DNA from 4 places in the Pseudoalteromonas undina genome. Region 4 is predicted to be linked to each of the others. Evidence: predicted binding sites of a transcription regulator. Region 4 holds the regulator's gene; each other region holds the start of a gene.
The links. Region 4 encodes sigma-54, which starts transcription at its own class of promoters, with help from an activator protein. Its sites were predicted from a motif close to GTTGGCACGNNNNTNGNNT; they were not measured.

Region 1 (4,988 bases), on a different contig from region 4:
CAACTTTTTGCTGTTGAGTGTTTGTTAAAACACCAGGCTGTTGATTTGATTTGTTTACTTGACCGACCATGATAAAAACCCGTTTATTACCCAACTGATGCCTTTATATCGGCATTTACTAAAGATACTTTAGCATAAATTTACATTAAATATTTACCTGCACAGACTCTACACCATCTACTCGCGCATTTAAAACTTTACCTGTTTTTTTGTTTTCAACTCGTACTTGTTCACCTAAGGTTCCATCCTCTAATGCAACACCCGTGGTTTTTACTCTTAACCCTTTAATATTGGCAAAAATATTGACAGAGTCGCCTTTGCAAACCATACAAATTTGATTGAGTAGTACAGGCATACCTTCACGAATATTACGTTTACTGCGGCTACCAATAAGTTGCGCAGGATCATCAAGATACTGAACACGTATAAAGTGCGCAGGGCGCATATCAATACTTAAATGGGATGGAGTAATCACTTCACCTCGTGCTAAATTGGTAGTAGCAACTACAACAGGTGCTGATTCAGTGATTCTCACATGAACGTATTGTGCCCAGTTGTCACTATCGTTACATTTTATTTGAATGGTGACCTGACGATTAAATGGGGGCTCACTTGGCGTTACTAGCTCTAGCTCAGAGTTACACTGGCGATCGGGTATGCGGGTATCTAGCGGTAACGCGCTAAACTGTATTTTGTTGTCATTTGTAGTTACTGCTTTTTGAGCAACATAAGATACAGCCATTTCCTGTAGTGATTCTTTACTAAATACTTGAGCCTTCAGTGGCAAAGTGAAGCAGAGGCTAGCAAGAAAATAAAAAACACTGTATCTTCTGGTTTTTTTTAACAAACTCATAATGTTTCGACTATGCTTATGGTTGCAAACAGGGTATAAATATTTTGCGTCAGAATTTAGACGCCCCCGTTGTGTTATGACGCTTTATTAATTGAAAGCAATTATCGTTCCTTATATTTGTTTTCTTAGGAGATTTAAATGGCCGGTATTTTAGACTCAGTAAACCAACGTACTCAGTTGGTTGGGCAAAACCGCTTAGAGTTATTGTTATTTAAGCTTAACGGACGTCAGCGCTTTGGCATTAATGTGTTTAAGGTAAGAGAAGTTCTTCAATGCCCGCCATTAACCAGCATGCCAAAATCTAACGCTTACATTCGTGGTGTAGCACATATCCGTGGCCAAACAATCTCGGTAATTGACTTATCAATGGCAGTAGGTGGTCGTCCTATTAAAAGCATAGAAGATGGCTTTATTATTATTGCAGAATATAACCGTACAGTGCAGGGCTTTTTAGTTGGTGGTGTTGAGCGGATTGTTAATATGAACTGGGAAAAAATAATGCCACCGCCATCAGGAGCGGGCCGCTATTCTTATTTAACTGCCGTGACTGAAATTGAAAATGAGCTGGTTGAAATACTCGACGTAGAAAAGATCCTAAACGAAATTTGTCCTGTCAATACTACCGTGAGTGATGATGTTGCCTCGCAAGGTAATATACAAAAAGACTTAGGCGAAAGAATTGTATTTATTGCCGATGATTCGGCCGTGGCACGAAATCAGGTTAAACGAGCGTTAGAACCTTTAGGTGTAACTACTGAACTTGCTAAAAATGGTAAAGAAGCTTTAATAAGACTAAAAGAAATTGCAGAGCTTGATTGTGTTAACGATATTACAGAGCGAGTAGGGTTACTTATTTCAGATGTAGAAATGCCAGAAATGGATGGTTATACGCTCACTGCAGAAATTAAAGCAGATCCCAAACTTGCACCATTGCATGTGATTTTACACACATCGTTAAGTGGTGTGTTCAACCAAGCAATGATTGAAAAAGTAGGGGCTGACGATTTTATTGCAAAATTTAATCCAGACGAGCTTGCTACAGCCGTTAATAAGTGGGTTCATTGTGATTAATAAACATAGGTGTTATTGATTTGACTAATAAAGATTTGCAGCAAACAGAATACGATCAATTTCGCTTATTTTTAGAACAACAGTGCGGTATTGTTTTAGGTGAAAATAAGCAGTATTTGGTTAAAAGTCGCTTGGCACCATTAATGTCTCGATTTAATGTTGAATCGTTATCTGAACTGGTTAGCAAAACACTTGGCGTGCATGAGCGTCAATTGCGCGCTACTGTTGTTGATGCCATGACAACCAACGAAACATTGTGGTTTAGAGATCAATACCCATTTGAGTTGCTCAAAACCAGATTATTCCCTGAATTTAAAGCGTTAAATAGGCCATTAAAAATATGGTCTGCTGCGAGCTCTTCAGGGCAAGAACCTTATTCAATTGCTATGTCGGTTGCTGAGTTTCAATCAAGTAGTCCTGGTGTTTTAAAAATGGGTGCACAAATAGTGGGTACTGACATCTCAAATACCATGCTGGATATGTGTAAACACGCCGAATATGATGCATTGGCACTGGCTCGCGGGCTATCTGCTGAGCGTCGTAAGAAGTTTTTTAAAGATAGCGGCAATGGTATGGCACAAGTGGTTGACTCATTGAAAAAGCAAGTGAGCTTTAGGCATTTAAATTTACTCGACTCGTACGCTTTGATGGGTAAGTTCGATATTATATTTTGCCGTAATGTTTTAATTTATTTTTCACCTGAGGTGAAAGCCAAAATAATTGCACAATTTTCTCAAGCACTTAACCCTAAGGGGTATTTATTTTTAGGTGCGTCGGAATCTATGTCTGGTTTGAGTACCGAATTTGATATGGTGCGTTGTAACCCCGGGATTATTTACCAAAAAAAATAACTACCGTTTACACCCCCCCCCTCCTAAAAACGGCGCTATAGCGTCGTTTTTTGTTTTTATCGTCACTATTTTCATTGCTGGCTTACTTATTGCTTTATTGGTACTAAGTCAATTTTTTGGAGATAGTTATGGCTATCAGTTTTGATAAAGCATTAGGCGTGCATCCGCATGCGATGTTAATCCGTTCGCAAAGAGCAGAAATGCTCGCTACTAATATCGCAAATGCTGATACGCCCGGCTATAAAGCAAAAGATATCGACTTTGCCTCAGCATTAAAAACGGCAAAGTCTAACCAACTAAGCGGCAATACGATGGTAAGAACCAACGAAAAACACATTGCCGGTGGTACCCGTAGTGTAGGTGGAAATGAACTATTTCGTACGCCAAATCAAACAGATACAGGTGATGGTAACTCTGTTGATATACAAGTGGAACGGAACTTGTATACACAGAATGCTATGGAGTATCAGGCCAGTGTCCAGTTTCTTAATGGTAAATTTAAAGGCCTGAAAAAAGCCCTCGGTAGTCAAGGAGCCTAATTATGAGTTTATATAATGTGTTTGATATTGCAGGTTCGGGTATGAGCGCGCAAAACGTGCGATTAAATACCACCGCAAGTAATATCTCTAATGCCAATACAATTAGCTCTTCACAAAATGAAACGTACCGAGCGCGACAACCTGTATTTGCTGCGGAGCTAACAAAAGCGTCAGCGTCAGCAAGCAACCCACAGGGCTCTGCCGTTGGTGTGAAAGTGTTAGGAGTGGTTGAGAGTGATAAACCACTACAAATTGAATATAACCCAAACCACCCGAGTGCGGATGAAAATGGTTACATTTATAAACCCAACGTGAATGTTGTTGAGGAGATGGCAAATATGATTTCTGCATCTCGCTCTTATCAGACAAATGTTCAAGTTGCTGATGCAGCTAAGCAAATGTTAAGTAAAACACTGCTGTTAGGTCAGCGGTAACTGAGGGTAGCTCATGAGTAACGATATTAGTACTTCTTCATCCTACATGGACTCTTTACGTTGGCAAGATAAGCAAGTGCCACAAAAAGAGGATAGTGATGCGTTAACCCAAGAAGATTTCTTTTCGTTGTTAACACAGCAGTTGTCATATCAAGATCCCAGCAAACCAGCTGATAACGATCAGATGATTGCACAAATGACAAACTTTACCATGGCTGAAGGAATATCAAATTTAAACTCTAATTTTGAGTCTTTAGCCGCGTCGATGACATCAAATTCGGCATTGCAAGCATCAACACTGGTTGGCAAACAAGCGCTGTTGGAATCGAATACACTTGAGCTTAATGAGTCGGGTGAATCAAGAGGTTCTGTTGTAGCTGAAAAGCCAGTCGATAGTTTAATGATTCGCATTGAAGATGCATCCGGGCAGTTGGTTAAAACTATAGATTTAGGCACTCAGCCCGCAGGAGCCATTCGTTTTGCATGGGATGGTAAAAATGAAGCGGGTGAACGGCTACCACCTGGTGAATACAACATCAAAGCAGAAGGTAGCACAAATGGGGAATTTTCAAGCCTTCCGTTAGCTACATTCAAAAATATTGAAAGTGTTAATATTAATGGCTCAAGCGGCATTATTATTAACACAAAAGAAGGTGCGGTTAGGCTGACTGATGTCGCAGAAATCGCGTAATAGATTTTATGTATTTTTTAGCCATCGGGCTAAATACTTTTAGGTTAGAGGTTAATTATGAGCTTCAATATTGCATTAACAGGCCTTGCTGCCGCACAAAAAGATTTAGATGTTACCGCCAATAACATTGCCAACGTAAATACCACGGGCTTTAAAGAGTCTCGCGCTGAATTTGCTGATGTATACGCATCTTCGGTATTTAGCGCAGGTAAAACGAAAAATGGTGATGGTGTGCAAACCACCATGGTTGCTCAGCAGTTTCATCAAGGGTCGCTGCAGTTTACTAATAACTCACTGGATTTAGCGATCACAGGTGAGGGTTACTTTGCAACAAGTAATGACTTAGGCTCTTTAGATTTTAGTTATACTCGCGCAGGTGCGTTTAAGCTTAATAAAGACAACTTTGTAGTTGATGCTAAAGGAAACTTCTTACAGAGTTTTCCGGTGAATGAGGTTACAGGCAGTACCACTTCGGTTAGTTTAAGTACATCTTCTGCATTGCAAATACCTGATTCATCAGGCTCTCCGCGCTCTACTTCAAACGTATAT
Region 2 (4,988 bases), on a different contig from region 4:
TTATCGCAGCCTTCGAGGGAACGACTTCTAATGAATGCAGCGGCACCAGTGAACTTAAATTGATAATACAAATAATCGCAATCACTCCCCCTAGCCATAGTTTTTTTAGCGCAAGCAGTAACAATGCAAAAAACAACGCAGCAGCTAACAAAGGAAACCGAAAGGATATTAATAAATCAGCGTAATAAAATTGCCACGGATTAAATGCGGCAACAATTAGCATAAATGCAATTACTGTAATGACAGCAATGCTATAACCTCTTTTTGAATTACACCGCCTACTCGAAATAACCTTGAACATGAACGCCCCTTTTAACAATAAAAAAGAATATACCTGAGTATATTCTTTATCTTAACTTTGAGTTTTATCAATTAAGCCGATAAAACTTAACCAGAATTCGACATAAGCTGATGTTATCTAATCTCAAACAGTTGGTTTTGTGTTTGAGCATCAAACTGCCAAGTAAAAGCAAGTGGTTGGGTGCTGGTATCGTAAAACCAAATTTCCGCTACTAGCTCTATATCTTGTCTGCTCATCGCAAGGGTAGTTGTGAGTGCCCCTTGCGTTAAAGGGGCTCTAAATAAGCAATTATTGTAATCTGCTCGCTCTGCATTCGATTTTTTCTGACAAATATTCAGATACGCTCTTTCATCACCTCTAGAAAGCGCTACATCAATAGCTAAATTAAATTTTGTTGATAAGTTAAAGTCATTATTGATAACTAAGTTTGCCATTCCTTGGGGCTCGGCTGTTACTGGATCAGCAACTGGTGGAGCTATATTAGTCGGGGCAGGTGCTGCACTTTCATCGCCTCCGCCCCCGCAGGCTGTTAACAGTGATAATGAGCATAAGATAACGGTTAATTTATTCATTACTATTCTCCTTTAACAACCACACTCGGTGCGTTGTAACTGTTGAACCACTGCGGCGCTTGCTGACCTGACGACTGCGCAAAATTAGCAAAACGATCATAAGCGTTGGTGATGTCTACCCCTTCAAGTGGATGTAGCCACTGCATACCGACTTCAATCGCCCATGGAAGGCCATTTTCAGTTTGAAAAAATAACTCAGAGGCTTGCTGAGTGGCATCATCTGCACCATTAACAGCGAATAAACTACTATCGAAAGCCTCTGTTGGCGCTTGGTTTTTTAGATGAACTTCCCAGCTTCTTGCATTTTTACCAACTAAAAAGTCACCATGATAAAATCCTTCGGCACCAAAAATGAACGGGTCGAGTAGCGTACCAGGTGCATTCGCTAGCGCTTTAGCTGCTTTTAATGGAATAGTCATACTAAACGTTACTTTACTGTTTACGTCACAATTGCTTTCGGTTCTAAAGTAATCGCAGCCAGCTTGCTTCGTAATATGTTGCCAAGTATCTTGCATAAAAATCAAAATTGCCTGATCACGGTTTGCTTCTAATGGCGAGCCTAGTTGCGGCTCTCCATTGATAGTGTAAATGATATTTTGCTCATCAATTTCACTGCTTAAAATAGTATTGGTTGTGCTAGTAGTAGTTTCTGTAAGTCTTACAGCAAAACCATTGTGATAAGTTGCGCCCACTCCAACAAGTTGACCATCAATTTTATAGCCAACCACATTACTTCCTTCAATCAGCTGCGTAGTACGATAATTTACAACCACATCATTAAAGTCGTAATCGCCTGAAAACGGCCATTTATCTTCATAGGCAAGCGTTACCCAATCGTTTTCACCAGGATAAACAGCGCTAGCAAATGTGGTTATTGGATAATCTTCCACTTCGCCACCTAGCACCCCACCCGTGGCAGTAATTAATGATGCCTCAGAGCCATCAGTAACTCGAAAGCGAGCCCATGTTTGCCCTGCTTTAACATTGCTCGGTACGCTAACTAAAATACTATTATCGCCTTTGTTAAGCGGATACTTAGTTACCATGCGCTCAGATTCACTAAAGCCACCATTTTGATCCCAGTCAAACCAAGCATATAAAAAGCTATCAGCTGACGCGTTAACAATAATTTGGCTATCTTGCCCTGCAGCAATCGCGGTTACAAAACTAACCCCGTCATCGGAGTCATCTATGGGATTCTTGATTAAATCATCATTCGTATTGATGTTTTCACCATCGACCGTTTCACCCAAGTAAATAAGATTACTGCCAGTACTACTAGGATCAAATAAGTGTCGAGCACCACTTTGCTCAAGACTCGTGTTATATGGACGAGGAGCATCACCAAAATCGATAGAACTATCGGTAACTGCAACTTCTGCAATAGCGCATCGCGCACCATCATTTTGACTAGATTTAGGTCCTGAGGTAAATACGTTTGCTGTTGGTGTGTAGTCAACTACGGGGCTAATACTTAAATCAACCTTATGTATTTTTCCGCTTTTGTTATTACTAAAGTAAAACTGACCGTCAATGTCAAAGTAAGCAGCACCAAATGCGCCCGTATCATCACCAATATCGAGCTGAGTTATAAATTTAGAAGTATTATTAGCAACGTTAATTTCATGCAAATCACCATTTGATTCAACTGCATAAAGTAAATTACTTTGTGGATGAAAGGCAAAATCATAAATTCCTAAATTCCAGTTAGCACTATTAGGTAAAAGCTGTGCAGTAATTTCAGCGGTTAGATCTGAGTTTAAATCGATTTCGTAAAGGCCAAACCGAGGAGTATAAACATAATATGAAACGCGCTGGTTTGCTGCATCGCCTGTTACCTGAATGTCACCTACATAAAAGTTAGTATCTGGCAGCCCTGTGATATTTAAGCGAGCCATTTGGTAGTTACTGTCTATTTGCACCACACTTTTTGGTGCTTGGCGACTAAAGCCATACAAATACTGATCTTTATAATTAAAGCCAATGGCATTTACGCTCTCATTGTTTGCCTCAGTAGCAAACGTTAAAGTCGCGGCTAACACCGTAGGCTTAGCCGATACTAAGTCTATACCGTATAACTGTGCTTTGGCATCTTGCATTAAAAAAGCCTGGCTTGGACAATTCTCAAATGGCTGACTAAAAACGGTGCAAGGCCACAATACACAGCAAACTTTTCCGAGATGGGTTAATTTCATACGTAAGCCCTCTATAGTTACATAACTTAACTAATGCAGACTTCATTCCAAATATTAACCTATTGAATTTAAATAATAATAAAAAATTACGTCACTTGAACATGCAAGTTGCAACACATGTCTTTGCATTATGCGAGAGTAAAAATCACCTTCACAAACTCTCTGTATCTATGCTCTTAGACACGGGCTATTTGCTCTAAGTATGCAGCAGTTGAGTAAGCTTCATTAAATAAAGTACAATAGTAAAATTAAGGCAGGCCTTTTTAACGGCTGTGCTTGTTCATTTTAGGTAAAAAATCATGGCACACTCTCGCGGAAACTTATTCATTTTATCGGCACCTTCTGGGGCAGGTAAATCTAGCTTAATAAATGCACTACTTAAAAAGCATGCTGATATGAAAGTATCGGTATCGCACACCACTCGCGCACCGCGCCCTGGTGAAAATAATGCAGAACATTACCACTTTGTATCAGTTGATGAGTTTAAAGCGTTGATTGCCAAAGATGATTTTTTTGAATGGGCACAAGTATTTGATAACTATTATGGTACTTCTAAGCAAGCGATTGAAGAGCAACTCGCCGCAGGTATTGATGTATTTTTAGATATTGACTGGCAAGGCGCTCGCCAAGTTCGAGAAATAATGGACGACGTAAAAACTATCTTTATTCTTCCGCCATCAAAACAAGAACTAGAGCAACGTTTAAATAATCGCGGCCAAGACTCTGCTGAAATTATTGCAGGTCGAATGGCGCAAGCTCAATCAGAAACCTCTCATTACAACGAATACGACTATGTTGTAGTGAATGATGATTTTGATACTGCTCTATGCGATTTAGAAACCATAGTAATTGCACAGCGATTAACGCTAAAAGCACAAACAACACGTCATCAAACTTTAATTAATGAGCTGCTCAAGTAATCTAAATTACGATTAATTTTCGGTTCATGCCTTAAAATAGATAAAAATTAACCACTGGCTATTGGCGAAACTTGCTGCGTGCAGTAAACTACGCCTTTGCTTTTAAATTATTTTGGAGTGCTAAGATGGCTCGCGTAACAGTTGAAGATGCAGTAGATGCAATTGGTAATCGTTTTGACTTAATTTTAGTTGCGGCCCGTCGTGCCCGCCAAATTGCTGTTGGTGGTAAAGATCCACTAGTGGATCCTGAGAACGATAAGCCGACAGTTGTTGCTTTACGTGAAATCGAACTTGGTTTAGTTGATAATTCTTCAATGGATGTTATTGACCGTGAAGAGCAACAACATCAAGAAGCGGCAGAACTAGCTGCTGTTGCTGCCATTGTTGGTGGCAACCAATAATCAACCGCCCGGTCTGATTTAGCTAACGGCATAGTTTTTCAACTATAGCCGTTGGCAATCCTTTGTTTTCATCGTATATTCGTAACTTATCCTAACTTATTTGCTTCACGAGAACATTGGAGTGTGAATGTATCTTTTTGAAGGTCTTAAAAAGAAAATCTCAAAATACTTGCCAGCAGACGATGTTGAGCTAGTTCAAAAAGCCTACGTGGTAGCCCGAGAGGCTCATGAGGGTCAAACTCGTTCAAGTGGCGAGCCTTACATTACTCACCCCGTTGAAGTCACTCAAATATTAGCAAGCATGCATCTTGACCATGAAACGCTCATGGCAGCACTCATGCATGATGTGATTGAAGATACCGATTTTAGCCAACAAGATTTAGCTGAAATATTTGGTGAAACAGTAGCAGAACTCGTAGAGGGTGTGAGCAAGCTTGATAAATTGAGCTTCAAAGATAAAAAAGAGTTCCAAGCTGAGAACTATCGAAAAATGATTATGGCAATGACCCAAGATATTCGGGTTATTTTAATCAAGCTAGCTGATAGAACACACAACATGCGCACATTAGGCGCACTTCGTCCTGATAAACGCCGCCGTA
Region 3 (4,988 bases), on a different contig from region 4:
CTATCGCACCTTCTTTTAACTTTTCAAGTTCATCTATTAGTGATGGTACTGATGCATTAAGACCCGCAACCTTACGTGGCCTTGGCCCGGATCAAACATTGGTATTGATCAATGGTAAGCGTCGTCATCAAGCCAGTATTATCCACATTAATACTTCTGTTGGTCGTGGTACTGCGGGTACTGACATGAATGCGATTCCAGCCTCAGCCATTAAACGTATTGAAGTACTGCGCGACGGCGCTGCGGCTCAATATGGTTCGGATGCAATTGCCGGTGTTATTAATATCGTGCTAAAAGATGGCAGCGAAGGTGGTAAAGCGGCCGTTAACTACGGTGAGTACTCTGAAGGTGATGGCGAAACCGTTAATATCGACTTTAATAAAGGCTTTGCTTTAGGTGATAACGGTTATTTAAATACAACTATTAACTACCGTGATCGTGCACCAACTAACCGTGCAGGCCTTCATGGCTCATGTCAGTTCTATGGCTGTACTGAACTTTCTGATGGTACCTTGCTTGCAGGTGACCCACGCGAATTAACCGCACCGCGTGATACATTCAGAATTGGCGATGCTGATTCTCAACAATTTGGTTTAACAGTTAACACCGGCTACGAATTAGGAGCGGGTGAACTATACGGTTTTATTACCTATTCAACTCGTGATAACGAATCAGCAGCATTTTTCCGCCATAATGCTAATGCAGGTGGTAACCCGGTACTTCAAGATGGCGATGCAACTATCCCAGCTGGCTTCTTACCTAAAATAAATACCACGATTGATGATATTTCCTATAACTTTGGTTATAAAACTGAATTTGATAACGACTCAAGCTTAGATTTATCGTACACCTATGGTGAAAACAGTATTGACTACACAACCAGCGATACTATTAACGGCTCTTACGCGAATTTTTTACGTTATGATCAAGGCCTAAGTGCAGCAGATATTCGCGCCACGATTCCACGTCAAGGTTATGCTTATGGCATGGAGCTATCATTGCAAACGATCAATCTTGATTTTACTCAAAATTTTGATGATTACTCATTGGCAATGGGTGCTGAAATTCGTACCGATGAGTACCGAATTTTAGAGGGTAGTGAATATGCATATCGCGATTACGATACCAACAATGGTGTTAATATTTACGATGGGCTAAGCGGTGGTATTGGCAGCGAAAACGCATCCGGTGGCACACAAGGCTTTGGTGGTTCATCGCCAGCGTCGTCGGTTGATGAGTCGCGTGATGTGATCTCGTTTTACTTAGACGCTGAAGCTTACGTTATTGAAGATGTAATTATCTCAGGGGCGTTACGTTACGACAATTACAAAGGGTTTGGCGATACAGTTAACTTTAAACTAGCCGGTAACTGGTCAGTAACTGAAGATATTTCACTTCGTGGTGCGCTAAGCTCAGGCTTTAGAGCACCTTCAATGCAGCAGTTGTATTTTAACAACATCAGCACACAGTTTGTTGTAGGCCCTAATGGTAACTTAGTGGCTGAAGAAGTGGGCACCTTTAGAAACGATTCAACCCTTGCGCAAAGTTTAGGTATTCCTAAGCTCACAGAAGAGAAATCTCAAAACCGCAGTTTAGGTATCGTTTATAACGTAAGCGATAATATTAATGTAACCCTAGATTACTACTCAATCGATATTGACGACCGTATTGTAATTAGTAATCGCTTAGGTAAAGGCTTATCAAGCAGTCTTGATGCTGCGTTATTAAGCTCAGGTGCGGGTGCAGGGCAGTTTTTCTTAAATGGCGCTGACACTGAGACACAAGGTATCGACTTTGTGGCTACATGGAATACAGAAGGACTTGGCGGCACGCTTGATTTCACGCTAGCGGCTAACTTTACAGAAACCGATGTGGTGTCGTTATTTACACCAGCAGGATCTGGTCTTGAAACCGTGCCAGTCGATGATGTGTTTTCTGATCAAGAAATTTCTATTATTGAAGAATGGCAGCCAGAAGATCGAATTAACTTAAGTGCACTTTATCGTCGCGACGACTGGACCGTAAACCTATCGCTTAATCGCTTTGGTGAATACACAGTGGAAGATGGCGGCCGCCAGACTTATGGTGCTGAAATTTTAACTGACATCAAAGTAAATTACTTTGTGACTGATGACTTATCGGTAAATATTGGCGCAAATAACTTATTTGATGTTTACCCAGATGAAAACACCATAGGTAATTCACGTTCAGGCACAATTGTAGATGCTCAAGGTAACACCATTGTAAGCAGCGATGGTGTATTTAAGTACTCACGTCGTTCAGCGCCATTTGGCTTCAACGGTGCTTACTACTACGTAGGTGCAGAGTACCGCTTTTAATTAATAACTCTCCTATTGTTATTTAACAACCAAAGGGCCGTAAGGCCCTTTTATCGTTTTTAAACTTAATGTTTTTGCATTTTACTCATTTCAGCATGGCAGCTCTGCATAGTAAGTAATACTTTTGATAACGCTGCTTCACAATCGTGAGACTGAGGCTTTTTCAACGCTACTTTAATTTCTTCTAAGGTTTTATCTTCTACTTCCTCAAGCTCTTTAACGTAGGTTTGATCGTTATCGTTAGCAAATTTACTAATCAAAGTAGTAAATGCACGGCGTGCTTCTACAACAAACGACGAGCCATCTTCGCGCTCACCTTGTTGATTAATTGCGTAAGGTTGTAAACTCTCCACACTGACTTTACGAGCGTCAATCATACGTTGGAATAGGGCTCCTATAGCGGGGTCTTGTACTTTATCTTGTGCTGTTTGGTAAAAGTCGATGCCGCTATTCATTACTTGGATAATGTCGGTAATATGATTAATTTCTTGTCCTTGATGGGTGCTCATAATAATGACCTCTGTTAATTTAAAATACAGTGATTACTAAGCAAGCGCTATTCCAAGTAGGTTTTGTTTTTTAAGCTTTTGTATTTTATGGTTTTTAATTTTTTTAATAGTTTGGTAGGCTTGCTAACTAAGCGTTAGCAAGCAAATTTTACATTAAGGTATGTAAGAAGGTTATTTTAGCTCATCCGCTACTTCAGCTACTTTTTGGCGTAACCAAATATGACTAGCGTCTCTGTGTAATAAAGGACTCCATATCATATCAAGTTCAAATGGCGGGATAGGAAAGGGTGGCTCCAGTATTTTAAGCCCAGGATCGTCTAAATAAATATTGGCCGCTTTTGAGGGCAAAGTCGCAACTAAATTTTTCTCTTTGGCTAAGTGAACAGCCACATGATAGTTACGAGTAAAAGTGGCAATATTACGGTGTTTACCAAAATGCGCCAGTGCCTCATCAACCCAGCCCAGCTTTTGCACATCTTTAGGGTCCATCCCCACACCAACACCAAAGCCTGTTTTACTTACCCAAATATGGCGAGCTTTTAAATAGCTGTCTAGGCTAAAGTTTTCAATAATGGGGTTATCTGATTTTACTAAACAACAAAAGCTGTCTTTCCAAATACGTTTATGATGAAACGATTGTGGTAAATTTTCAAAGCGGTTAATCGCCATATCAACTTTACCGTTTTCAACATCGTGAAAGGTAACATCACTAGGAGTTAAAATATCTAAGGTGGTGTCGGGCGCTTCTTCGTGTAGTTTCCCTAATAAACGCGGTGCCATGGTACTGGCCGCGTAATCACTGGCCATGATCCTAAACACTCGCTTACTTTGTTTAGCTTCAAACTCACGATTAGGTGCCAGCGTTTCTTCAAGGGTCATCAAGATTCCACGAATCACAGGCTGCAACTCAATAGCACGCTCAGTCGGTACCATACCATCGCTGGTACGCACTAAAATAGGATCATTAAAAAGGTTACGTAGGCGTTTAAGTCCGTTACTCATTGCCGGTTGAGTAATGCTAAGCTGGTTTGCAGCACGAGTAACATTACATTCGCGCAGTAATGTATCGAGGTAAACCAGTAAATTTAAATCTATTTTACTTATATTCATTGTGTGTCCTTAACGTTTACCAATAATGGATAAAACGCTGTGCTGTAGGATAGGGGTAAATATGACTCACCTTTCCATTTTTTATATTTTGTTGTGCTTGTTTCCAAAAGTTAACATCAAGTAATTCAGGGTGCGTGCTAGTTAAAAATTGTTTATATGTTGGATTAGGCATTACAAAGGTACATAGCTGCTCTGGAAATACATCTTGAGGTGCAACCGAGTAACTTTGTTCGTCCATTAAATAATCGTCATAACTGTTTGCTTTAGGTAGCGCTCTAAAGTTCATGTCTGTTAAATATTGCACTTCATCGTAATCATAAAAAATAATACGTTTGTGCTTACTTACACCAAAGTTCTTTAACAGCATATCGCCAGGGAAAATATTCACGGCAATCATTTCTTTAAGCGCCTGGCCATACTCTTCAATGGCATCGGCAGCACTTTTTTCGTCTGCATTTTCTAAAAACAAATTAAGCGGTGTCATTCGCCGTTCAATGTATAAATGTTTTATGATTAACCAGTCACCCTCAATCACCATCGATGAGCCAATGGTTTTGTGCAACTGTGCTAACAAGTTACTATCAAATCGTGCCAAAGGAAATACGACGTTTGAATACTCTATGGTGTCGGCCATTCGCCCTACACGGTCGTGGCTTTTAACCAGTTGATAGCGTTTTAATACCGTTTCGCGACCAAAAGGCTTACTTTCGCCAAATTTATCTTTGATGACTTTAAATACATAACCAAATGAGGGCAGGGTGAATACCATCATCACCATACCCGGTGTACCCGGAGCAATGGTAAATTGATCATTAGAATGGGTTAAATGATTCAAAAACTCACGGTAAAATTCAGTTTTCCCTTGTTTATGAAAACCAATGGCGTTGTAAAGCTCGGCTAAGGTTTTATTCGGCATGAGTTGGTTTAAAAACCGCACTAACGCTGAGGGGGCGTGAGTTTCTACCATAAAGTAAGCTCGTGCAAAGCCAAAAATAACCCGCATTTGCGACGACTTTGTAAGTAAGGCATC
Region 4 (4,988 bases):
AAAAACCGAAGTGATTAAACTTATTAACCATACGCGAACCCTATATTATGACCAATAACCTATTTAAAATTCTAATTGTTCCTTCATTACTGATTGCATTTCATAGCCATGCAGAGGAAACCACTGAAGCCCCTGCGGCTAATCAAATCTCAATTAGTGCTGACAGGCAGGAAGGTCAATTAAAAGAAAACGTGGGCATTTTTGAGAAAAATGTTGAAATTATTCATGGTAATCGCCGTATCACAGCTGACCGTTTAGAAGTGCATAAACGCGATGACTTAGGCGATAACAAGCAATTATTAATTGCCACAGGCAGCCCTGCATATTTTGAAGAAACACAAGCAGATGGCACCATCATGAGTGCCAGTGCGAATGAAGTGCGTTACGATGTTTCGCAACGTTTTTTAACCTTAATCGGCGATGCCAGTATTGCTCAAGCAGGTCAAAAAATAACTGCTAAAAGTATCACCTACGATATAGAGCAGCAGTTAATTAGCGCAGAAAAAGACGAAAACTCAACAGACCGTGTACACACTATTTTAGTGCCTGTTGAAAACAAAAAAGAAGACGATAAAGGCCAACCATGAGCACATTAAAAGCAGAGCTACTAGCAAAAAGCTATAAAGGCCGTGAAGTGGTGAAAAACGTTGGCCTAGAAGTTGAAGCTGGCAGCATTGTCGGCTTACTTGGCCCCAATGGCGCAGGTAAAACTACGACCTTTTACATGATTGTAGGCCTTGTACCTAGCGATAAAGGTAAAATATCAATCGATGATCAAGATATCACTTTATTACCAATGCACAGTCGAGCTCGCCTAGGGATAGGATATTTACCACAAGAATCATCTATTTTTAGAAAGCTGACGGTTTATCAAAACTTAATGGCTATATTAGAAACACGTAAAGGGCTCAATAAGCAACAACGTGAAGATACCTTAAATAATTTACTTGATGAATTTAGTATTCAGCATATTCGTGACAGCCAAGGTATGGCTCTGTCAGGTGGTGAGCGTCGCCGTGTTGAAATTGCGCGAGCATTAGCAGCAAATCCTAAATTTATACTACTAGACGAACCCTTTGCAGGGGTTGATCCTATCTCTGTATTAGATATTAAAAAGATTATAGAGCACCTTAAAAACCGAGGAATTGGCGTATTGATCACAGATCACAACGTCCGCGAAACACTTGATGTTTGTGAAAAAGCCTACATAGTTTCTCATGGGGAGTTAATTGCATCAGGCACTCCAGAATATGTATTAAACGATAAAACAGTACGCGATGTTTATTTGGGCGAGCAGTTCAAGCTCTAATATGTGTGTTATTCCACTAAGCATCTGCTAAGATTAATCATACTAATTTAAAAGGATTGTTAGAGATAAATGAGGCAATCATTACAGCTGCGCATGGGCCAGCAACTTACAATGACTCCACAGTTGCAACAAGCAATTCGCTTATTGCAGCTCAGTACATTGGATCTCCAGCAAGAAATTCAAGAAGCACTCGATAGTAATCCCTTGCTTGAAGTTGAAGAACAAGATTACAGTGAAGATGCTGCGGGTAAAAACGAACAAAAAGCCGATACCGATGAATCAACGCTAAGTGCTTCAGCTGATGAAAAACCTAGCGAATATGAGCAAGATAGCGGCGAAGCCATGACCAAAGACACCATTAGCGATGATATGGCAATGGATGTTACATGGGATGAATACATGAGCGCAGCACCGGCCTCTTCATCAGGACCAATGCCTGAAGATGAATCAATTTATCAAGGCTCTTCAACTGAAACGCTACATGAATATTTAATGTGGCAATTGCAACTGACACCGTTTAGCCCTACTGATGAAGCCATCGCGATTGCAATCGTAGAAGCCGTGGACGATTCTGGTATTTTAACCCTTAGCTGTGAAGAAATATTAGAAAGTTTTAATCAAGAAAACGACATAGAAGATGAAGTTGAACTTGATGAAATAGAAGCCGTATTAAAGCGTATTCAGTTATTTGATCCGGTAGGAATAGCCGCGCGTAGTTTACAAGAGTGTTTGTGTATTCAATTGAATCAGTTTGATCAAGACACGCCTTTTTTAAGCGAAACAAAAATGATCTTAACTGATCACATTGACTTACTGGCTGCGCGTGATTATCGCACATTAATGAAAAAAACTAAGCTTAAAGAAGATGAGCTTAAAGAGGTCATGACGTTAATTCACACGCTGAGTCCAAAACCCGCTGACACTATTGTTAGAGAAGAGTCTGAGTACGTTATTCCTGATGTGTCGGTTAAAAAAGTAAAAGGCCGTTGGGTGGTTGAACTAAACCCAGATAGTATGCCTAAAATTAGGGTAAACAGCCAATATGCAGCTATGTCGCGTACGGTTAAATCAAGCGGCGATAGCCAGTTTATTCGCTCACACTTACAAGAAGCTAAATGGTTTATAAAAAGCTTAGAAAGTAGAAACGACACACTGCTTAAAGTAACTAACTGTATTGTGCAGCAACAACAGGCCTTTTTTGAACATGGTCCTGAGGCGATGAAGCCTATGGTACTTAATGACGTGGCCGAAATGGTAGAAATGCACGAATCGACTATTTCACGTGTTACTACGCAAAAATACATGCACACACCACGCGGTATTTTTGAGCTTAAATATTTCTTTTCAAGCCATGTAAGCACTGAAAATGGTGGCGAATGTTCATCTACAGCAATACGCGCATTAATTAAAAAATTAATCGCTGCAGAAAACTCAGCTAAACCATTGAGTGATAGTAAAATTGCAGATATATTGGCTGAGCAAGGAATTAAAGTAGCAAGGAGAACTATTGCAAAGTATCGCGAATCTCTAGCTATTCCCCCGTCTAATCAACGTAAAAGTTTGATTTAAGGCGTACAACAAAGAGGAAAATGTTTATGCAACTGAATTTAACTGGTCGCCATGTAGATATTACCGACTCGCTTAGAGACTACGTAAATAGTAAATTTTCGAAGTTACAGAGGCACACTGATCACATAACGAATGTGCACGTTATTCTCGATGTAGAAAAACTAAACCAAAAAGCCGAAGCAACCGTTCATGTTAGTGGCGCTGAGATTTTTGCTTCTACTGAACACCAAGATATGTATGCCGCTATAGACTCGCTGATTGACAAGCTAGATCGTCAAGTAATTAAACACAAAGAGAAACTTGCTCGACACTAACACTATGAAATTAAGCTCACTTATCTGTCAGGACTGCAGTAAAGCTGCGGTCCTTTTTAATAGTAAAAAAAGAATTTTAGAATTTATCAGTGAATTGGCTCACAATAAACTGCCCTATTTAACACAACAAGATATTCTTAACGCGTTAACCGCCAGAGAAAAACTAGGGAGTACAGGTATAGGTCGAGGAATTGCAATTCCACATGGTCGTATGAGTGGTGTACAAGAGCCTCTTGCACTTATATTAGTGAGCGAAACGGCTATTAATTTTGATGCGATAGATAACAGACCGGTCGATATTTTTGTTGCCTTAATTGTACCTGATGGTGACAATAAGCAGCATTTAAAAACCTTAGCCACTATAGCAGAAAAGCTCAACGATAAAGAATTTTGTAAGCAATTACGAGCGGCAAAATCCGACAATGAGCTGTATCAAGTAATTGTAAGTCAACCGTAGTAACAATTAAGGGTGATAAATGGAATTAATAATTATAAGTGGTCGCTCAGGTTCTGGTAAATCTGTTGCGCTGCGTGTTGTTGAGGATTTAGGTTATTATTGTGTAGATAATATTCCTTTAAATTTATTGCCATCTCTTGTTCGTAGTGTTTCCGACAGCTACAACAAAATAGCCGTAAGTGTTGATGTGCGTAATTTACCTAAAGAGCAGCAACAGTTTAATGAAATCATTGAATATTTACCTGGTTTTACTAAGCCAACGGTGTTTTATTTAGACAGTGACGATCAAACCTTAATTAAACGCTTTTCAGAAACACGGCGTCTTCATCCTCTTTCGATTGACTCACTGCCACTTGATTTAGCAATAAAAAAAGAAAAACAACTCCTTGATGTACTCATTAACCGTGCCGATTATATGATTGATACTACGGATTTAAGTGTGCATCAGCTGGCTGAATCTATTCGTGAAAAAATACTCGGTAAAAAAGACAAACAACTGATCATTACCTTTGAGTCATTTGGTTTTAAGCACGGTATACCCAAAGAAGCAGATTATGTATTTGACGCTCGCTTTTTACCAAACCCGCATTGGGAGCCTGAACTTAAGCCACTCACAGGGTTAGATCAACCAGTAAAAGACTACCTAGCCAGCCACAGCATAGTACAAAAATTTACATGGCAAATTCAAACATTCGTGCAAACATGGCTGCCTCATTTAGAAAGAAATAACCGCAGCTATTTGACCATAGCTATTGGCTGTACCGGAGGGCAACACCGCTCAGTTTATTTAGCGCAAACTATAGGTGAAAGCTTTGCAATGAGTCATCCTAATGTAAAAATTCGCCATCGAGAACAAGAATAAAGCTTGAGAGAATATTAATGCGGTTAGAAAACACATTTTTAATAAAAAACAAGTTAGGCCTGCATGCCAGAGCGGCTACGGTGCTGGCACAGCTTTCTGTGCAATTTGATGCCTCAATCACGTTATTTCAAGATGATAAACAAGCCGCTGGCGACAGTGTATTAGCACTTATGTTACTCGAAAGCAGTCAAGGCAAAGAAGTTAAGGTAGTATGTGAGGGCCCTGACGCAGAACCTGCACTTAATGCAATAGGTGAGCTCATTGACCAACGATTTAATGAGCAAGAGTAATCCTGCTTATAAGCTAAGGTTAATAGTGGTTGAGGTAGTTTACTGATATAAAGTAAGATAAAGCGATACCCCATCATCGTGTAATAAAATTTAATTAAGGACGCCAATGCCTGAAGCTTTAGAACAAGATATTCCACTACAACAACTAAAACAGGTGACTAAGTCACTAAATAGTGGTCAATTTGTT

Region 1: a site for sigma-54 is predicted at 2,852-2,870, ahead of flgB (flagellar basal body rod protein FlgB). Genes of this name have one in related genera too.
Region 2: a site for sigma-54 is predicted at 3,102-3,120, ahead of PUND_RS13845 (LruC domain-containing protein). Genes of this name have one in related genera too.
Region 3: a site for sigma-54 is predicted at 2,887-2,905, ahead of PUND_RS11270 (ferritin-like domain-containing protein). Genes of this name have one in related genera too.

What each region holds. Positions count from the first base shown of each region.
Region 1 covers NZ_AHCF03000003.1:507,596-512,583, forward strand. Annotated here, with positions in the region: gene flgM (flagellar biosynthesis anti-sigma factor FlgM) at 1-70, opposite strand, end outside; gene flgA (flagellar basal body P-ring formation chaperone FlgA) at 146-853, opposite strand; gene PUND_RS05965 (chemotaxis protein) at 992-1,924, shown strand; gene PUND_RS05970 (CheR family methyltransferase) at 1,945-2,775, shown strand; gene flgB (flagellar basal body rod protein FlgB) at 2,904-3,314, shown strand; gene flgC (flagellar basal body rod protein FlgC) at 3,317-3,748, shown strand; gene PUND_RS05985 (flagellar hook assembly protein FlgD) at 3,762-4,439, shown strand; gene flgE (flagellar hook protein FlgE) at 4,497-4,988, shown strand, end outside.
Region 2 covers NZ_AHCF03000003.1:2,212,524-2,217,511, forward strand. Annotated here, with positions in the region: gene PUND_RS13835 (endonuclease/exonuclease/phosphatase family protein) at 1-301, opposite strand, end outside; gene PUND_RS13840 (hypothetical protein) at 415-873, opposite strand; gene PUND_RS13845 (LruC domain-containing protein) at 876-3,068, opposite strand; gene gmk (guanylate kinase) at 3,368-3,988, shown strand; gene rpoZ (DNA-directed RNA polymerase subunit omega) at 4,114-4,389, shown strand; gene spoT (bifunctional GTP diphosphokinase/guanosine-3',5'-bis pyrophosphate 3'-pyrophosphohydrolase) at 4,517-4,988, shown strand, end outside.
Region 3 covers NZ_AHCF03000003.1:1,651,827-1,656,814, reverse strand. Annotated here, with positions in the region: gene PUND_RS11275 (TonB-dependent receptor plug domain-containing protein) at 1-2,339, shown strand, start outside; gene PUND_RS11270 (ferritin-like domain-containing protein) at 2,405-2,848, opposite strand; gene PUND_RS11265 (LysR family transcriptional regulator) at 3,020-3,958, opposite strand; gene aceK (bifunctional isocitrate dehydrogenase kinase/phosphatase) at 3,975-4,988, opposite strand, start outside.
Region 4 covers NZ_AHCF03000002.1:291,555-296,542, reverse strand. Annotated here, with positions in the region: gene lptC (LPS export ABC transporter periplasmic protein LptC) at 1-58, shown strand, start outside; gene lptA (lipopolysaccharide transport periplasmic protein LptA) at 48-587, shown strand; gene lptB (LPS export ABC transporter ATP-binding protein) at 584-1,309, shown strand; gene PUND_RS01985 (RNA polymerase factor sigma-54) at 1,379-2,878, shown strand; gene hpf (ribosome hibernation promoting factor) at 2,905-3,192, shown strand; gene ptsN (PTS IIA-like nitrogen regulatory protein PtsN) at 3,197-3,649, shown strand; gene rapZ (RNase adapter RapZ) at 3,669-4,511, shown strand; gene PUND_RS01965 (HPr family phosphocarrier protein) at 4,529-4,801, shown strand; gene mgtE (magnesium transporter) at 4,908-4,988, shown strand, end outside.